Regions from separate parts of the Streptomyces sp. NPDC001222 genome, predicted to be linked through region 3. Evidence: riboswitches for the same ligand, from Rfam matches in the RefSeq annotation. Region 3 holds a riboswitch; each other region holds the start of a gene.
The links. A riboswitch is a leader RNA that binds a small molecule or an ion and turns the genes downstream of it on or off. The one in region 3 is predicted to bind cyclic di-AMP.
Positions count from the first base shown of each region.

Region 1: another riboswitch for cyclic di-AMP. It lies ahead of ACFY2Z_RS05075 (M23 family metallopeptidase); the one in region 3 lies ahead of ACFY2Z_RS06020 (NlpC/P60 family protein).
Region 2: another riboswitch for cyclic di-AMP. It lies ahead of ACFY2Z_RS19495 (C40 family peptidase); the one in region 3 lies ahead of ACFY2Z_RS06020 (NlpC/P60 family protein).

Region 1 covers NZ_JBIAXT010000002.1:446,200-451,547, forward strand. Annotated here, with positions in the region: gene ACFY2Z_RS05060 (GNAT family N-acetyltransferase) at 1-1,212, opposite strand, end outside; gene ACFY2Z_RS05065 (HPr family phosphocarrier protein) at 1,385-1,666, shown strand; gene ACFY2Z_RS05070 (GntR family transcriptional regulator) at 1,910-2,605, opposite strand; gene ACFY2Z_RS05075 (M23 family metallopeptidase) at 2,804-3,556, opposite strand; cyclic di-AMP (ydaO/yuaA leader) riboswitch at 3,569-3,781, opposite strand; gene ACFY2Z_RS05080 (M16 family metallopeptidase) at 4,006-5,348, opposite strand, start outside.
Region 2 covers NZ_JBIAXT010000013.1:76,203-81,550, reverse strand. Annotated here, with positions in the region: gene ACFY2Z_RS19520 (helix-turn-helix domain-containing protein) at 1-224, opposite strand, end outside; gene ACFY2Z_RS19515 (ATP-binding protein) at 484-942, shown strand; partial or broken gene ACFY2Z_RS19510 (LysR family transcriptional regulator) at 1,060-1,976, opposite strand; gene ACFY2Z_RS19505 (LysE family translocator) at 2,080-2,739, shown strand; gene ACFY2Z_RS19500 (DUF6328 family protein) at 2,678-3,214, opposite strand; gene ACFY2Z_RS19495 (C40 family peptidase) at 3,318-3,791, opposite strand; cyclic di-AMP (ydaO/yuaA leader) riboswitch at 3,795-3,989, opposite strand; gene ACFY2Z_RS19490 (hypothetical protein) at 4,404-4,709, opposite strand; gene ACFY2Z_RS19485 (ATP-dependent Clp protease proteolytic subunit) at 4,717-5,348, opposite strand, start outside.
Region 3 covers NZ_JBIAXT010000003.1:62,003-67,350, reverse strand. Annotated here, with positions in the region: gene ACFY2Z_RS06030 (peptidoglycan DD-metalloendopeptidase family protein) at 1-1,143, shown strand, start outside; gene pcrA (DNA helicase PcrA) at 1,195-3,714, opposite strand; cyclic di-AMP (ydaO/yuaA leader) riboswitch at 3,967-4,136, shown strand; gene ACFY2Z_RS06020 (NlpC/P60 family protein) at 4,145-5,335, shown strand.

The DNA.
Region 1 (5,348 bases), on a different contig from region 3:
CGCCCGGTTCCCGGAGGAGACGAAGGTCGACACGCCGGTGACCCCGGTGACGCCTCCGCCGCGCCGGTGCAGCCGCGAGAGCAGCGCGATACCGATGGCGCCGGACTGGGCGAACAGCCCTATGCGCCCGGTGCGCGGCATCTCGGGTGCCAGGGAGGCGTTGAGCCGGACGTCCGGTGCGGTGTTGATGATCCCGAAAGCGTTGGGCCCGATGATCCGCATCCCGTACGACCGCGCGAGGCGCAGCAGATCCCGCTGCCGCTGACGGCCGTCGGGCCCGCTCTCGGCGTATCCCGCGGAGATCACCACCAGCCCCTGCACCCCGTGCTCGCCGCACTCGGCGACGACCTCGGGGGCGTGCTCCGCGGGAACGGCGACGACCGCGAGATCCACCGGCTCGGGGATCTCGCGGACCGACCGGTGGGCGGGCACCCCGTCGAGTTCCTTGCGGTCCCCCTCGAAGGCCTTGTTCACCGCGTACAGGCGGCCGGTGTACCCACCGTCCCTGAGGTTGTCGAGCACGCTGCGGCCCACTCCCCCGGGTGTGCGGCCCGCGCCGATCACGGCGACCGAGCCGGGGGCCAGCAGCCGCTGCACCGACCGCGCCTCGGCCCGCTGCTCCCGCGCCCGCTGCACGGCCAGCGACCGGTCGGTGGGTTCCAGGTCCAGTTCCAGACGTACGACGCCGTCCTCGAAACTGCGCTTCTGCTGGTACCCGGCGTCCGTGAACACCTTGATCATCTTGGAGTTGGCGGGCAGCACCTCGGCGGCGAACCGGCGGATGCCGCGCTCCCTGGCGACCGCCGCGATGTGTTCGAGGAGGGCCGACGCGACCCCGCGTCCCTGGTGAGCGTCCTGCACGAGGAAGGCGACCTCGGCCTCGTCGGAGGGCGCGGAGGCGGGCATGCCGTCGGCGCCGATCCGGTCGTAGCGTACGGTGGCGATGAACTCGCCCCCGATCGTGGCCGCGAGTCCCACCCTGTCCACAAAGTCGTGGTGCGTGAAGCGGTGGACGTCCCTGGCGGACAGACGTGGGTACGGCGCGAAGAAGCGGTAGTACTTCGACTCGGCGGAGACCTGCTCGTAGAAGCTGACGAGACGCTCGGCGTCATCAACGGTGATGGGCCTGATGCGTGCGGTACCGCCGTCGCGGAGCACCACGTCGGCCTCCCAGTGGGCGGGGTACTCGTGCCGGTCCGACGCGGTCTGCATGGGCCCCAGAGTACGGCTCGCGTCCGGCGACGGCGCGAGGCAGGCTGGGGGAACCGTGCACGGACCGTCCAGCATGCGGACCGTCCGGGGAGGGGGCTTCCGTCCGGTCCGGGAACGCTTCACCATATGGAAAACTGGTCTAGACAACCCTGAAACCGAAGGGCAGCAACACATGGCTGAGCGCCGCGTCAACGTCGGCTGGGCCGAGGGCCTCCACGCCCGTCCCGCCTCCATCTTCGTCCGGGCGGCAACGGCCTCCGGCGTCCCCGTGACCATCGCCAAGGCCGGCGGCAACCCCGTCAACGCCGCGTCCATGCTGGCGGTTCTGGGCCTGGGCGCCCAGGGCGGCGAGGAGGTCGTCCTGGCCTCCGACGCGGACGGCGCGGACGCCGCACTGGACCGCCTGGCGAAGCTGGTCGCCGAGGGCCTCGAGGAGCTCCCCGAGACCGTCTGACCCTTCGGACCCCCCGGTCACCAAAGCCGCGCCTCCCCAGGGGGCGCGGCTTTCGCCGTCGTGCGGGAGCGGGCACGGTGGACTTCGCGCCCCCGAGGGTGTGCGCGCGAGAAATTCGGCGCGGTCGCGAGAATTGCTCGCGGCACCCGAAAATCACGTACGCCGGAATTATCGGGGCGCATGAGAACCAGGGCAGCCGAAATGGACTTCACGGAATATCCCTCTTTGTATACGGTGCCTGTGTTAATGCCGGGCCCCCGACACGTTTACGGCATGTTGCGAAGTCCTCACACGGTCCGCGCGGTGGCCCGCGCCGGGCGGACGCAGCCGATGCGCGGCGGTCGCGCGCTCGATGTGCAGTGCCGTGATGGCACGCGCCCGTTCGCCGTCGCCGCGCGCGACGGCGTCCACGATGCCGCCGTGCTCGGCCCAGGACTCCACGGGGCTGACCGGCGCCTCGACCGCGTACATCCAGACGATCTTGTGGCGTAGCTGGCCGAGCGTCGAGGTGAGCGCGGGGCTGCCACAGGCCTGCGCCAGGGTCTCGTGGAACCAGCCGTCCAGCGAGCGGAGATCCTCGCTGGGGCCTCTCCTGGCGCGCTCCTGGCCCAGTCTGACCAGGCCGCGCAGCACCTTGAGATGGGCCTCGGTGCGGCGCTGTGCGGCGCGCGCGGCCCCCAGCGGCTCCAGCAGCATCCGCATCTCCAGCAGGTCGGCGGCCTCCTGCTCGGTGGGTTCCGCGACACACGCGCCCGCGTGTCTTCGGGTGACGACGAAGCCCTCGGCCTCCAGGGTGCGCAGGGCCTCGCGGACGGGGACGCGGGAGACGCCGTAGCGGCGCGCGAGGAGTTCCTCGGTGAGCCGGCTGCCGCGCTCGTAGAGACCCGCGACGATGTCGTCACGGATCGCCGTGCATACCGAGTGCGCCGGAATACGCATGCCCGACCACCGCCTTAATCCCCGCGAAACGTCCCCGGTCGACGCGTGTCCAGTCGACTCTATTGCAGCGGGCCGGAATTTCCGACGGCAGGCCGGAATCCATGGATATTTTTTGGACAGACGGGAGTTCGAAACGACGAAGGCCCCGGCCGAGGAGCCGGGGCCATCACGTCAGCGGCGCCTTGGGGCGGCCGACGCTCAGACGTTCACGCCGTGTGACCTGAGGTAGGCGACCGGGTCCATGTCCGAGCCGTACTCCTGGGTGGTGCGCGCCTCGAAGTGGAGGTGCGGCCCGGTCGTGTTGCCAGTGGCCCCGGAGAGGGCGATCTGCTGCCCGGGGGTGACGTGCTGGCCCAGCTGGACGCCGATGGACGAGAGATGGCCGTACTGCGTGTAGGTGCCGTCGTTCATCCTGATGACGATCTGGTTGCCGTACGCGCCGCCCCAGCCGGTCTCCACGACGGTGCCCGAGCCGACCGCGTGGACGGGCGTGCCCGTGGCGGCGTGGAAGTCGATGCCGGTGTGGGCGCCGGAGGACCACAGGGAGCCGCCGGCCTTGTAGCCGGTGGAGACGTACGAGTGGTAGATCGGCGCCACGAACGCGTTCAGGCGCTCGCGCTCGGCCTCGCGGGCGGCGCGGACCTTGGCCTCGTGCTCCTTGCGCGCCTTCTCCGCGGCCTCCCGGCGCGCGGCCTCGGCCGCCTTCTTCTGGTCGGCGGCCTGCTTCTGGGCGGCGGCCTGAGCGCCGATCTTCTCCGCGACCGAGTCGCCGAGGGTGACGGCCTGCATGAGTCCCGTCTCCTCGACGGGGTGCCCGGCGGCGAAGGCCGGGGCTGCCAGGGTGCCGATGGCCCCGGTGGTGGTGAGCGCCGCGACGCCCACCGCGTTCGTGGCCGTACGCTGCATTCGGCTCGGACGGCGGTGCTTCCCGGTGGCGCAGGTGAACGCCATGAAGTGGCTGGTCCTTTCCTTCCCTCTCGCCTACCGGGTTAGCTGACGGGTTCGGAGCAGGAAGGTCTCCTACGGGCTGGCGCCCGATTCACCCCAGGGACTGCGTGGGCCCTTCCCGGCGCGAAGGCGACGAGAGTGGGCCCCTCCGGCCGCGCGGGCGGCGAGAGAAGGTGGGTCCCCGGCTCCCCTGGCTCGCGCCGTACGGGGACTCGGCGATGACTGTCCGGTGCCGCGGGTGCGGCGCACTGCCTGACGGACAGCCCGACAGACGCTAGAAGGGCCCTCCGTCCCCCGGCAAACCGAGCATGGGGTTTGTAGCGCATCCCACAGGGCAGAGGGGCAGCCTCTATGGCAATACGGACAAAACCCAAAGAGCAGGGCCCTGGTGACGGAGGACGTCACCAGGGCCCCTTCGGAGCGTCGCCGTTCCGGACGCGTACGAGGAGCGTCTACTCGGCCCGCACGACGTGCACTTCGCCGATGCCGAGCGCCTTGACGGGCTCCTCGATCTGCGTGGCGTCACCGACCAGGACGGTCACCAGACGGTCCACCGGGAAGGCGTTCACGACGGCGGCCGTGGCCTCGACCGTGCCTGTGGCGGCGAGCCGCTGATAGAGCGTCGACTGGTAGTCGTCCGGCAGATGCTGCTCGACCTGGTCGGCGAGCGTGCTCGCGACGGCCGCCGCGGTCTCGAACTTGAGCGGCGCCACACCCACCAGGTTCTGCACGGCGACATCGCGCTCGGCGTCCGTCAGCCCCTCGGCGGCGAGGGTGCGCAGCACCTTCCAGAGGTCGTCCAGCGCCGGGCCGGTGTTCGGCGTGTCGACGGAGCCGCTGATGGCGAGCATCGCGGCGCCGGTGCCGTCAGGCGCGGAGCGCAGCACCTGGCCGAACGCCCGCACACCGTAGGTGTAGCCCTTCTCCTCCCGCAGGACGCGGTCCAGACGGGAGGTGAGGGTGCCGCCGAGGCAGTACGTGCCGAGCACCTGTGCGGGCCACACCCGGTCGTGGCGGTCCGCGCCGACGCGGCCGATGAGCAGCTGCGTCTGGACGGCCCCGGGGCGGTCCACGATGACCACGCGGCCGTTGTCGTCGGCGGTCACCGGGGGCACGGGGCGCGGCTTGGCGGGCTCCCCCGTCCAGGCCCCGAGGGTGTCGCCGAGGAGCGCGTCGAGGTCGACGCCGGTGAGGTCGCCGACCACGACGGCGGTGGCAGTGGAGGGCCGCACATACCGCTCGTAGAACCGGCGGACGGCGGCCGCGTCGATGGCCTCGACCGTCTCCTCGGTGCCCTGACGCGGTCGCGACATCCGCGAGGTCGCCGGGAACAGCTCCTTGGAGAGCTCCTTGGCGGCGCGGCGGGCCGGGTTGGCCATCTCGTGCGGGATCTCGTCGAGGCGGTTGCGCACCAGGCGCTCGATCTCGCTCTCGTCGAACGCCGGCGCCCTCAGGGCGTCGGCGAGCAGCCCGAGCGCCTTCGGGAGGCGGGAGACGGGCACTTCGAGGGACAGACGCACCCCGGGGTGGTCGGCGTGCGAGTCCAGGGTGGCGCCGCAGCGCTCCAGCTCGGCGGCGAACTCCTCGGCGGAGTGCTTGTCAGTGCCCTCGGAGAAGGCACGCGCCATGATCGTGGCGACGCCGTCGAGGCCGGCCGGCTCGGCGTCCAGGGGCGCGTCGACGAGCACCTCCACGGCGACGACCTGCTGACCGGGGCGGTGGCAGCGCAGCACGGTCAGGCCGTTGTCCAGGGCGCCGCGCTCGGGTGCGGGGAACGCCCAGGGCCGGGCCGTGC
Region 2 (5,348 bases), on a different contig from region 3:
AGCAGCAGTTCGCGCAGTTCGGGGTCCTCGACGCCGTACGCGTCCAGCAGCAGCCGTACGTCCCGCGGCTTGACCCCGCTGGAGCCCGTCTCGATCCGGCTCACCTTCGACTGGTGCCAGCCGACACAGGCGGCCGCCTGACCGCTCGTGAGACGCGCCCGGGCGCGCAGCTCGCGCAATTCGGCGCCGAGTTTGCGGCGGCGTACCGCTGGTCCGTACTGCATGGCCGACTCCCTCCGCCCGGCGCGCGGTTCTCACTGCGACGGTAAGCGACGGTAAAGCATGACCCGGAGGGTCGCACGAATACGGTCGGTCGTCGGAGAGTTCACCGCTTCGGGCGACAGATATATGCATATCTCGGGGGATGACACCCGGGAGAGCCCTGGTGATGGCAGTCTGGCGCGCAGAACCAAGTCCGGGACCGTTCTCGACCAGACCGCTCCGTGTCGGACTTTGGTCCCGTGGGAAAGGGACGACGTCGCCATGGCAGATCATCAGGAAGCATCCGTCACTCTGCCGAGCGATCCCGCCTCGGTCTCCGCCGCCCGAACATATGTCTCGGACATTCTCGCGGAATGGGGTCTGCCGAGCGATGCCGAAGTCGCCGACTCCGTCCGCCTGATCGTGTCCGAACTGGCGACCAATGCGGTGCAGCACACCTTCGGGCAGTCACCGACGTTCACGGTCGACATCGCGCTCGCGCGGGAGGAATTACTGCGCATCGGCGTCACGGACAGCCATCCGCGCTTCCCCAAGCGACTGACCGCCTCCGTCCAGCAGGACAACGGCCGTGGCATGGTGATCGTCCGCTGGCTGACCGCCGAGCACGGCGGGACGCTCACGGTGCGGCCCACCCGGGAGGGCGGCAAGACGGTCGCGATCGAACTGCCGTGGACGATTCCCGTGCGGTCGGTCTCGGCGGCGGGACAGCCGGATCCCTGACGGCGGCAGCGGTGGCAACGTGGCGGTCCGGCCCGCGGACCGGTGGCTCGGTCACCCGATGCCGGGCGGGTCCCGTCCCGCTGCGGGGCCGGTGCCCGCTCAGCTGTGCCGCGCCGCTCAGCTGTGCCGCGCCGCTCGGCCGAAGGCGCCGCGCAGCAGAGCGCGGAAGGCGTCGGCCGCGGGTGCCGGCTCGTCGGTGCGGTGCGCGACCGAGATCGTACGGCGCAGGGTGCCCGGCTCCAGGGGCCGTACCCCGAGCGGCGTCGCCGTGGTCCTGGCCACCATCTCCGGCACCACCGCCACTCCGAGACCGGCACTGACCAGCGCGCACACCACGGCGTATCCCGGCGTCTCGACCAGGACCGCCGGGGTGGCCCCGGCGGCGGCCAGGGCGGCCTCCACGCCGCGCCGCGCCGGGTGGTGCGGCGCCATGCTGATCAGCGGCTGCCCGGCCAGCTCGGCGGGCGGCAGCCGCGACGCCTCCGCGCTCAGCACATGGCCGGGGCTCGTGACGAGGACCAGCTCCTCCGTCAGCACGGGTTCCAGGGAGACGGACGACGGCAGCGGTACGGGCTCGGCGGGCTCGTGACGTGCGTCAGCGCCAGATCGATGTCGCCCGCCGCCACGGCGTGCACTCCGGTCGGCGGATCGTAGTCCGCGACCGCCAGTTCCACGTCCGGATACGCCCGGTGGAACGCGCTGAGCGCAGGCGGCAGCAGGTGGATGCCCGCGGTGGGAAAGGTGCCGAGCCGCAGCGTGCCGCCCCTGAGACCGGTGAGCCGCGCCAGCTCGTGCCGGGCCCGCTCCAGCTCGTCCAGCACCCGCCGCGCCCGTACCACCAGCAGTTCCCCGGCCCCCGTCAGCCGGGTTCCCCGCGGATGGCGTACGAGCAGCGCGGTGCCCGCCTCCCGTTCCAGCTTGGCCAGCTGCTGCGAGAGCGCGGGCGGCGTGTAGCCGAGGCGCTCGGCGGCCCGAGTGATCGAACCGGCCTCGGCGACCGCCACCAGCGCCGCGAGCCGTGTCGGGTCGTACACCCGCTCCCCCTGCCGGTCCGAGGCGAGCCCAAAGAGATGCTTAAGACTCACCCAGATTATTCGACATACCTGCCGAAGGCTCGCGGACGGCAGGGTGGTCCGCATGGACACACAGCTCATCGCCTTCACCGGTGTGGCCGCGGGCATGGTCGCCATGCCGGGCGCGGACTTCACGGTCGTCGTACGCAACGCTCTGATCTCCCGGCGCGCCGGTGTCGTCTGCGCCCTGGGGATCGCGGGCGGCCTGCTCATCCACACGACGCTGGCGGTCGCCGGAGTCGCCACGGTGCTGGTGGCCGTGCCCGGGCTGTTCCGCACGCTGCAACTGCTCGGCGGTGGCTATGTGCTCCACCTCGGCGCACGCACCCTCTGGGGACTGCGCCGCTCCCCGACCCACGCCCCCCTCGTGGCCGGCCCGACCCCCGGCCACGACGCGCTCCCGGTGGCGCGTGACGTGCCCAGGGGGCGGCCGCTGCGGCAGGGCTTTGTGACTAACGCACTCAACCCGAAGGCCTCCCTGACCTTCCTCAGCCTGCTGCCCCAGTTCGTGCCCGCGGGCAGCCCCGAGATGCCGAGGACCCTGGTGCTCGCCCTGATCGTGCTCGCGGTCTCACTGGTGTGGTTCCCCGCGGTCGCGTTGCTCGTGGACCGGTTCGGCCGCCTCCTGCGCCGGCCGCGGGCCGCGCGGATCACGGATGCGGTCACCGGGGGCGCTCTGACGGCTCTCGGTCTGGTGCTTCTCCTGGAGCCGCTCGTGGCCTGACGACCGCGTACCGCACCAGCATCGGCAGGACGCGCCACAGGGCCGTGCACACCAGGAGTGTCCCCGCGCCGGCCGCGATGCCGGCCGTGCGGCCCAGCGACACGTCCACCACCAGCAGCACCGAGCCGGTGAAGGCGAAGGCCAGCACCACCATCCCGGCGGCGGCGAGCCGGGAGGAGACCCGCACGATGACCGGCTTGACGTTCTGCTGGAAGAGCAGCCGGTGCAGTGCGGCCGGTGCCGTGAACAGGGCCGCGGCCACCATCGCCAGCAGCAGGGTCGTGACGTACGTGATGCGCTGGGCCGTGTCGAGGGACGGGAAGCGCTGGGTGAACGCGAGGGTCAGCAGGAATGCGAAGAGGATCTGCACTCCGGTCTGGGTGACGCGCAGTTCCTGCAGCAGTTCCGAGAAGTTGCGGTCGGCGCGCTGCAGCGCTGTCTCGTGCCGTGCCTCGAGGGGTGGTCGCTCGCCCATGGCGAACGAGTAACCGCTGAGACCCTCTTCACGCCACCGGGGCGGCCACACGGGCGTCCGGCCGCGGGGTGACGGCACGGCCGCCGTCACCCCGCCCGCCGGGTCAGCTGACCCGGCCGTACCAGACGCTCTTGGTCCAGATCCTCTCCAGCCGTACGACGGAACCGGTTTTCGGGGAGTGCCAGATCTTTCCCTTCCCGGCGTAGATGCCCACGTGGTAGACGCTCCGACCGGAGTGGAAGAACACCAGGTCACCGACCTTGCGGTGGGAGGCGGAAATATGGTGTGTCTTGTTGTACTGCCCAGCTGCCGTGCGGGGCAGCGTCTTGCCGGCCTTCTTGTAGGCGTAGAGGGTGAGCCCGGAGCAGTCGAAGCGGCGCGGTCCGGTGGCCCCCCACTTGTAGGGGGCGCCCTTCTTGGACGCCGCGACCTGGAGCGCCTTGGTCGCCGGTGTCGCGGCCGCCGCGTCGCTTGCGGCGCCGGGAACCGCGATGCTGCCGCCGACGGCGGCGAGGGTGAGGGCCGAGGCGGTGCCGGCCCGGGTCAGCAGCGACGGGACACGATTGAGCGCAGTCATGCGCAACCCTTCGTCAGCCGCCTGTGAAGGATGACCTGTCGGATTCGGGCTGGCGAAGTAGCCCGGCCGCTCGCGCGGCTTCACCCCAAGGACCTCCGGATCTCTCCGGCGGCCCGCCTTGCTGGGTCCTCCACTCCTGCCGATCCACTTCTGTCGACCGGTCATCCGGGCGGCGGCAGGATTCGGCGTCCGCCCGGACCGCCCCGCCGCGGTGGCGGGGGCTTGTCGTCAGCAAGGGATCTTCACCCAGCGATGTCGGAAAATCACAATGGAACCGGGTCTTTGTGGCATTACTCACCACTCACCCGTTCGGCTGGACACCCTTGTGAGCGTGGGCCGTTGAGGGGACCGACGAGGCCTGGACCTGCGACGGAGCAACTCATGACGCCCTGGCTGCCCCGCCACTTGGCCCAAATTCCCCCGGCTCCCGGGTGGAGCAGTCGCTACGCCGACCAGGGGTACGCCATTCGGTCCGTTTGTGTCGCGGGTCCAGGGGCAGGGCCGGCGGTGCGGAGCGGGCGCGGGGGTCGACCGGACCGTGGTCAACTCCGCACGGGCGCCCCGTACATCACCGCCCGTCAGCCCGGTCTCGCCGGTCCCAGCACGTCTTCGTCACTCCGATCCCGGTGGCACCGCGACACGGGCGGTGCGGCGTTCGCCGTCCAGGACGCGCAGGGCCCGGGCCAGTGTGGGGCCGTGCAGTTCGTGTTCTCCGCGCTGGTGCATGAGCGTCAGGGCGTCACGCAGAGCGGCCGCCTTGCTCGACAGGGCCTGGGCGGCGCGCAGTCCCCGGTAGGTGTCCCCGGAGTGTCCGGGATTGATCCGTCCGAGCAGGTCGACGACGTCGAGATAACGGTCGATCAGCTCGGCCTCGGCCCGGGTCAGCGCGGGCAGTGGCGGCAGTTCGGGCGGCAGCATCGGCGGCTCACCTCGCGTCGGTGGCGGTGCGTGACGCCTTGCGGCTCGGGATGATGTGGTCGATCAGCCCGTACTCCACCGCGGCCGGTGCGTCGAGGATCGTGTCCCGCTCGACGTCGGCGGCGATCCGCTGCGGCCTCTGCCCCGTATGGCGTACGAGCATCTCCTCCAGCCGCCTGCGTACGCGCATCAACTCCTCGGCCTGGATCACCAGATCACTGGCCTGTCCCTGCACGGGTTCGGGCAAGGACGGCTGGTGGATCAGCACCCGTGCGCCGGGCAGGGCGGACCGCTTGCCGGGCGTTCCCGCGGCCAGCAGCACGGCGGCGGCGGACGCCGCCTGGCCCAGGCAGATCGTCTCCACGTCGCAGCCGACGTACTCCATCGTGTCGTAGACGGCGGTCATCGCGCTGAACGAGCCGCCCGGGGAGTTGATGTACAGCGAGATGTCGCGGTCCGGGTCCAGATACTCGAGATGCATGAACTGCGCCATCACGTCGTTCGCCGCGATGTCGTCGATCGGCGTCCCGAGGAACACGATCCGCTCGTCCAGCAGCTTCGCGTAGGGATCGAGAGTCCGCTGCCCATAGCCGGTGCGCTCGGTGAACTCGGGCAGGACATGACGTGCGGACGGACGGT
Region 3 (5,348 bases):
TGGCGCGAGGCCGGCCAGTCCCCCCACGGGACCCAGCAGTGGGACTGGGGCACGCAAGGGTTCGACACCGGGGCGTACGACGCCACCCAGTGGAACTCGGGCGGCACCGCCGAGCACGAGGCGCACGACCCGCAGACGGCGGCGCACTTCGAGCAGGCCGAGTCCTTCGACCCGTCGGCGACGCAGGCCTTCGAACACCCCGAGACACAGGTCTTCGAGATCGCGGACGCCTTCGACCACCCGGCCACGGCCGCCGTCGAACAGCTTCCGTACGAGCAGCACGACGCCACGGACGACGACGAGTCGGAACCCCCGTACGAGCCGTCCGGCGACCCGGCCCTGCTCGACGACCAGGAAGAGACCACTCCCGCGCCGGCCCCACGTGCCGCGTCCCGCACGGCCGGCCGGTCCCGGCGCCGCACCCCGGCGAAGCGCTCCGCGCTGCTGACCGTCGCCGTGCCGTCGGCGTGTGTGATGGGGGTCGCCGGGATCGCCGCCGCGACCGTCGGTGTGGGCGGCGGCAGCGACACCAAGGACACGACGGCGAGCGCGCCCGACGCGGCGCCGGTGAAACCCTCCGCCGCGAACGTCAAGCTGGACTCCCAGCTGCAGAACCTGTCCGCGGGCGCGAACGACTTCGCGGACCGGGCGAGCCGTACGCAGCAACGTATCGACCTCAAGGCCCAGCAGGCCGCCGAGCTGAAGAAGGCGGCGGCGGAGGCGGCCCTCAAGGAGCGGCTGCGCCCGAAGTTCGTGCTGCCGGTCACCCAGAAGGGGCTCAGCGCCTACTTCGGCCAGGCCGGGGTCAACTGGATGTCGGTGCACACCGGCATCGACTTCCCCGTCTCGTACGGCACGACGGTCATGGCCGCCACCGACGGCACCGTCACCACGAAGTGGAACAGCGCCTACGGCAACATGATGATCGTGACGGCGAAGGACGGCACGGAGACCTGGTACTGCCACCTCTCCAGCTACCGTGTCGTGTCCGGGGCGGTCGTGAAGGCCGGCCAGCCGATCGCGTACTCCGGCAACTCGGGCAACTCCACCGGCCCCCATCTGCACTTCGAGGTACGGCCGAACGGCGGCGCCGCGATAGACCCGCTGCCCTGGCTGCGCAGCCACGGGCTGGACCCCACCTGATCGAGACCCACTGTGAGCCCCCGCCGTTCGGCGGGGGCTCACCTCTGTGCTCTACAGCTTCTCCACCGGCGCGTACCGCAGCAGCAGCCGCTTCGGCTTCGTGTCCCCGAAGTCGATCGTCGCCTCCGCGTTCAGGCCCGTGCCCTTCACGCCGACCACCGTGCCCAGGCCGAACTGGTCGTGCGTGACGCGGTCGCCGACCGCCAGGGAGACCACCGGCCGCTCCGTCGCACCACCCCGGCGCGTGGCGAAACCGGACGCGCCCGCGGCCGAGGACCGCGACCGGGCCGACGACAGCGACGAGGACAGGGAGGCCGCCACACCCGAGACGGGACCCGAGGAGACGGGCGCGGACGAGCCCCCCGTCCGCTTCCACTCCACGTGCTGGTCCGGGATCTCCTCCAGGAAGCGCGAGGGCGGGTTGTACGAGGGCTGGCCCCAGGCGCTGCGCATGGCGGACCGGGTGAGGTAGAGCCGCTCCCGCGCGCGGGTGATGCCCACGTACGCCAGACGGCGCTCCTCCTCCAGTTCCTTGGTCTGCCCGAGCGCGCGCATGTGCGGGAAGACGCCGTCCTCCATGCCGGTCAGGAAGACCACCGGGAACTCCAGCCCCTTCGCGGTGTGGAGGGTCATCAGCGTGATGACGCCGCCGCCCTCCTCCTCGTCGGGGATCTGGTCGGAGTCGGCGACCAGGGCGACCTGCTCCAGGAAGTCGGACAGGGTGGCCGTCGGGGTGCCGGCCCCCGGTGCCGCCGCGGCCTCGCCGCGCTCCTGCTCGAACTCCAGGGCCACGGCGGCGAGTTCCTGGAGGTTCTCGATGCGGGTCTCGTCCTGGGGGTCGGTCGAGGCCTGGAGTTCGGCCAGATAGCCGGTGCGTTCCAGGACGGCTTCCAGGACCGTGGCCGGGCCCGCGCCCGACTCCACGATGGTCCGCAGGTCCTCCATCAACGCGTTGAACCGCTTGACCGCGTTCGTCGAGCGGGCCGCCATGCCGTACGCCTGGTCCACACGGCGCAGTGCCTGCGCGAAGCTGACCTTCTCCCGCTGGGACAGGGCGTCGATCATCGCCTCGGCGCGCTCGCCGATGCCCCGCTTCGGCACGTTCAGGATGCGCCGCAGCGGAACGGAGTCCTCCGGGTTCGCCAGCACCCTCAGGTAGGCGAGGACGTCCCGGACCTCCTTGCGCTCGTAGAAGCGGACGCCGCCGACGACCTTGTAGGGCAGGCCGACGCGGATGAAGACCTCTTCGAAGACACGGGACTGGGCGTTCGTGCGGTAGAAGACGGCGACGTCGCCCGCCTTGGCCTCGCCCCGGTCGGTGAGGCGGTCTATCTCGTCGGCGACGAACTGCGCCTCGTCGTGCTCCGTGTCGGCGACATAGCCGGTGATCCGCGCGCCCGCGCCCGCGTTGGTCCACAGGTTCTTGGGACGGCGCGACTCGTTGCGCTCGATGACCGCGTTGGCGGCGCTCAGGATCGTCTGCGTGGAGCGGTAGTTCTGCTCCAGGAGGATCGTGGTGGCGTCCGGGTAGTCCTCCTCGAACTGGAGGATGTTGCGGATGGTGGCGCCGCGGAAGGCGTAGATCGACTGGTCGGCGTCACCCACGACGCACAGCTCGGCGGGCCGCAGGTCGTCCTCGCCGGGCGGCCCGTCCACCGGGTGCCCGGAGGTGCCGACCAGCTCGCGGACCAGGGCGTACTGCGCGTGGTTCGTGTCCTGGTACTCGTCGACGAGGACGTGGCGGAAGCGGCGGCGGTAGTGCTCTGCGACGTCCGGGAAGGCGCGCAGCAGGTTGACCGTCGTCATGATCAGGTCGTCGAAGTCGAGGGCGTTCGCCTCGCGGAGCCTCGACTGGTACAGCGTGTAGGCCTGGGCGAGGGTCTTCTCGAAGCCGTCGGCGGCCTGGGCGGCGAAGTCCTCCTCGTCGATCAGCTCGTTCTTCAGGTTGGAGATCTTGGCGCTGAACGACTTGGGCGGGAATCGCTTGGGGTCGAGGTCCAGGTCGCGGCAGACGAGCGCCATCAGCCGCTTGCTGTCGGCGGCGTCGTAGATCGAGAAGGAGGACGTGAAGCCGAGCTTCTTGCTCTCGCGGCGCAGGATGCGGACGCACGCGCTGTGGAAGGTCATCACCCACATCGCGTTCGCGCGCGGGCCGACGAGCTGCTCGACGCGCTCCTTCATCTCGCCCGCGGCCTTGTTGGTGAAGGTGATCGCGAGGATCTGGCCGGGATGCACGCCCCGCTCGGCCAGCAGATAGGCGATGCGGTGGGTGAGCACCCGGGTCTTGCCGGAACCGGCGCCGGCGACGATGAGCAGGGGGGAGCCGGCGTGCGCGACCGCCGCGCGCTGGTTCTCGTTCAGCCCCTCGACCAGGGCGCGGGGGTCGAGGACCGGGCGGGGCGCGCCGTCGCGGTAGTGGGTGTCCCGGGCCGGCGGCACGTCGAAGTGCCCGCCGAACAGATCGTCCGGGACCGACTCCGGAGCGTGTTCGTCGGGCGGCGGGGGCTCCTCCTCCGGGGCCGAACCGGCCTGGAGATCCGCCAGGAAGCTGTCGTCAAAGAGGCTGCTCATCGCTCTCCGAGTCTAGGGCGCCCCACCGACAACCGGCCGCCGTCCCGGAAACTCCACGCCCGGACCGGCCCCGCGCCTCACACGTCACCGTCCGGGCCTGCCTGCTCACGGTACGCGCCCGAAGCAAGTAGCTGTAGCCAAGATCACGGAAATGTATCGGGCATATTACGCATCAACCTTCACAGGAGCCACACCAGTTGGCTAGCGTGCCGGGCGGGCCGCACGACCCCCACCGGCGAACGTCGCCGGGTCGCGCGGCCTCCGCCGAGTCCGGTGCGCCCTGCGGCAGCCGGAGCCGGGGACCCACCCGACCTGGGGTGAATCGGCCACGCGTCCTGGGGGACTTGGCCGTAGGGCACACACCTTCCGAACCACCCGCCCGAACCCGACAGCTAACCCGGTAGGCGGTGTACGGAAGGAGACGCCTTTCATGGCGCCGCACCGCAAGTCCCGCCCCTCGGGCCCACGCATCGCGGGCATCCGCACCCCCGCCCTCGCGACGGCGGCCCTGACCTCCGTGGCGCTGCTCTCGCAGACGGCCCAGGCCGCGCCCTCCGCCGACGGCAGACCCAGCATCGAGGAGGTCGAGAAGAAGGTCGACGACCTCTACCGCCAGGCGGAGTCGGCCACCGAGAAGTACGACGCCGCCAAGGAGCGATCGACCGAGCAGCGCAGGCACGTCGACAGGCTCCTCGACGACGTCGCCCAGCGCACGCAGAAGCTCAACGACGCGCGTGAGGAACTGGGTTCGTTCGCGGCCGCGCAGTACCGGACCGGGGAGGCGGCCCCCGACACGGCCACCTTCCTGCTTGCCGACAACCCCCAGGACTACTTCGACCAGACGCAGCTGATGAGCCGGCTCACCGGCCGTCAGAAGGAAGCGATCGACCAGTACGCCACCGCCCAGGCCGCCACGATGAAGAAGCGGCAGGAGGCCACCGACAGCCTCCGGACGCTCGACGAGTCGCAGACGGCCCTGCGGACGGCCAAGACGGACGTCCAGAACAAGCTCTCCGCCGCACGCCGGCTGCTGTCCGACCTGAACGCCCAGGAGAAGGCGCGGCTCGCCGCGCTCGAGAAGAAGAAGCAGGAGGAGGCCCAGCGCCGGGCGGAGGCGCTGGCCCGGCAGCAGGCGGCCCAGCAGAGGGCGGCCGAGCTGAAGGCGGCCCAGCAGCAGTCGTCGTCGAGCACCTCGAGCGGCTCCACGGGGTCCTCCACCGCGGCCCCCTCCTCGGGGTCCACCGCGACGGACTCCGCGTACGCCACGAAGGCGGACAAGGCCCTCGCCTTCGCCCGCGCGCAGATCGGCAAGCCGTATGTGTGGGGCGCGACCGGCCCCGGGTCGTACGACTGCTCGGGCCTGACCCAGGCCGCGTGGAAGGCCGCCGGGGTCGCACTTCCGCGCACCACGTACGACCAGGTGAACGTCGGCACGACGGTGCCGCTCGCCGACGCCCGGCCGGGCGACCTGATCTTCTTCTACGACGACATCAGCCATGTCGGCGTGTACATCGGCAACGGCATGATGATCCACGCCCCCAAGCCGGGCGCCTATGTCCGCGAGGAGTCGGTCTACTACGGCGGCGCGTCGATCATCCACAGCGTGGTGCGGCCGGCCTGAGTCCTGCGGCACC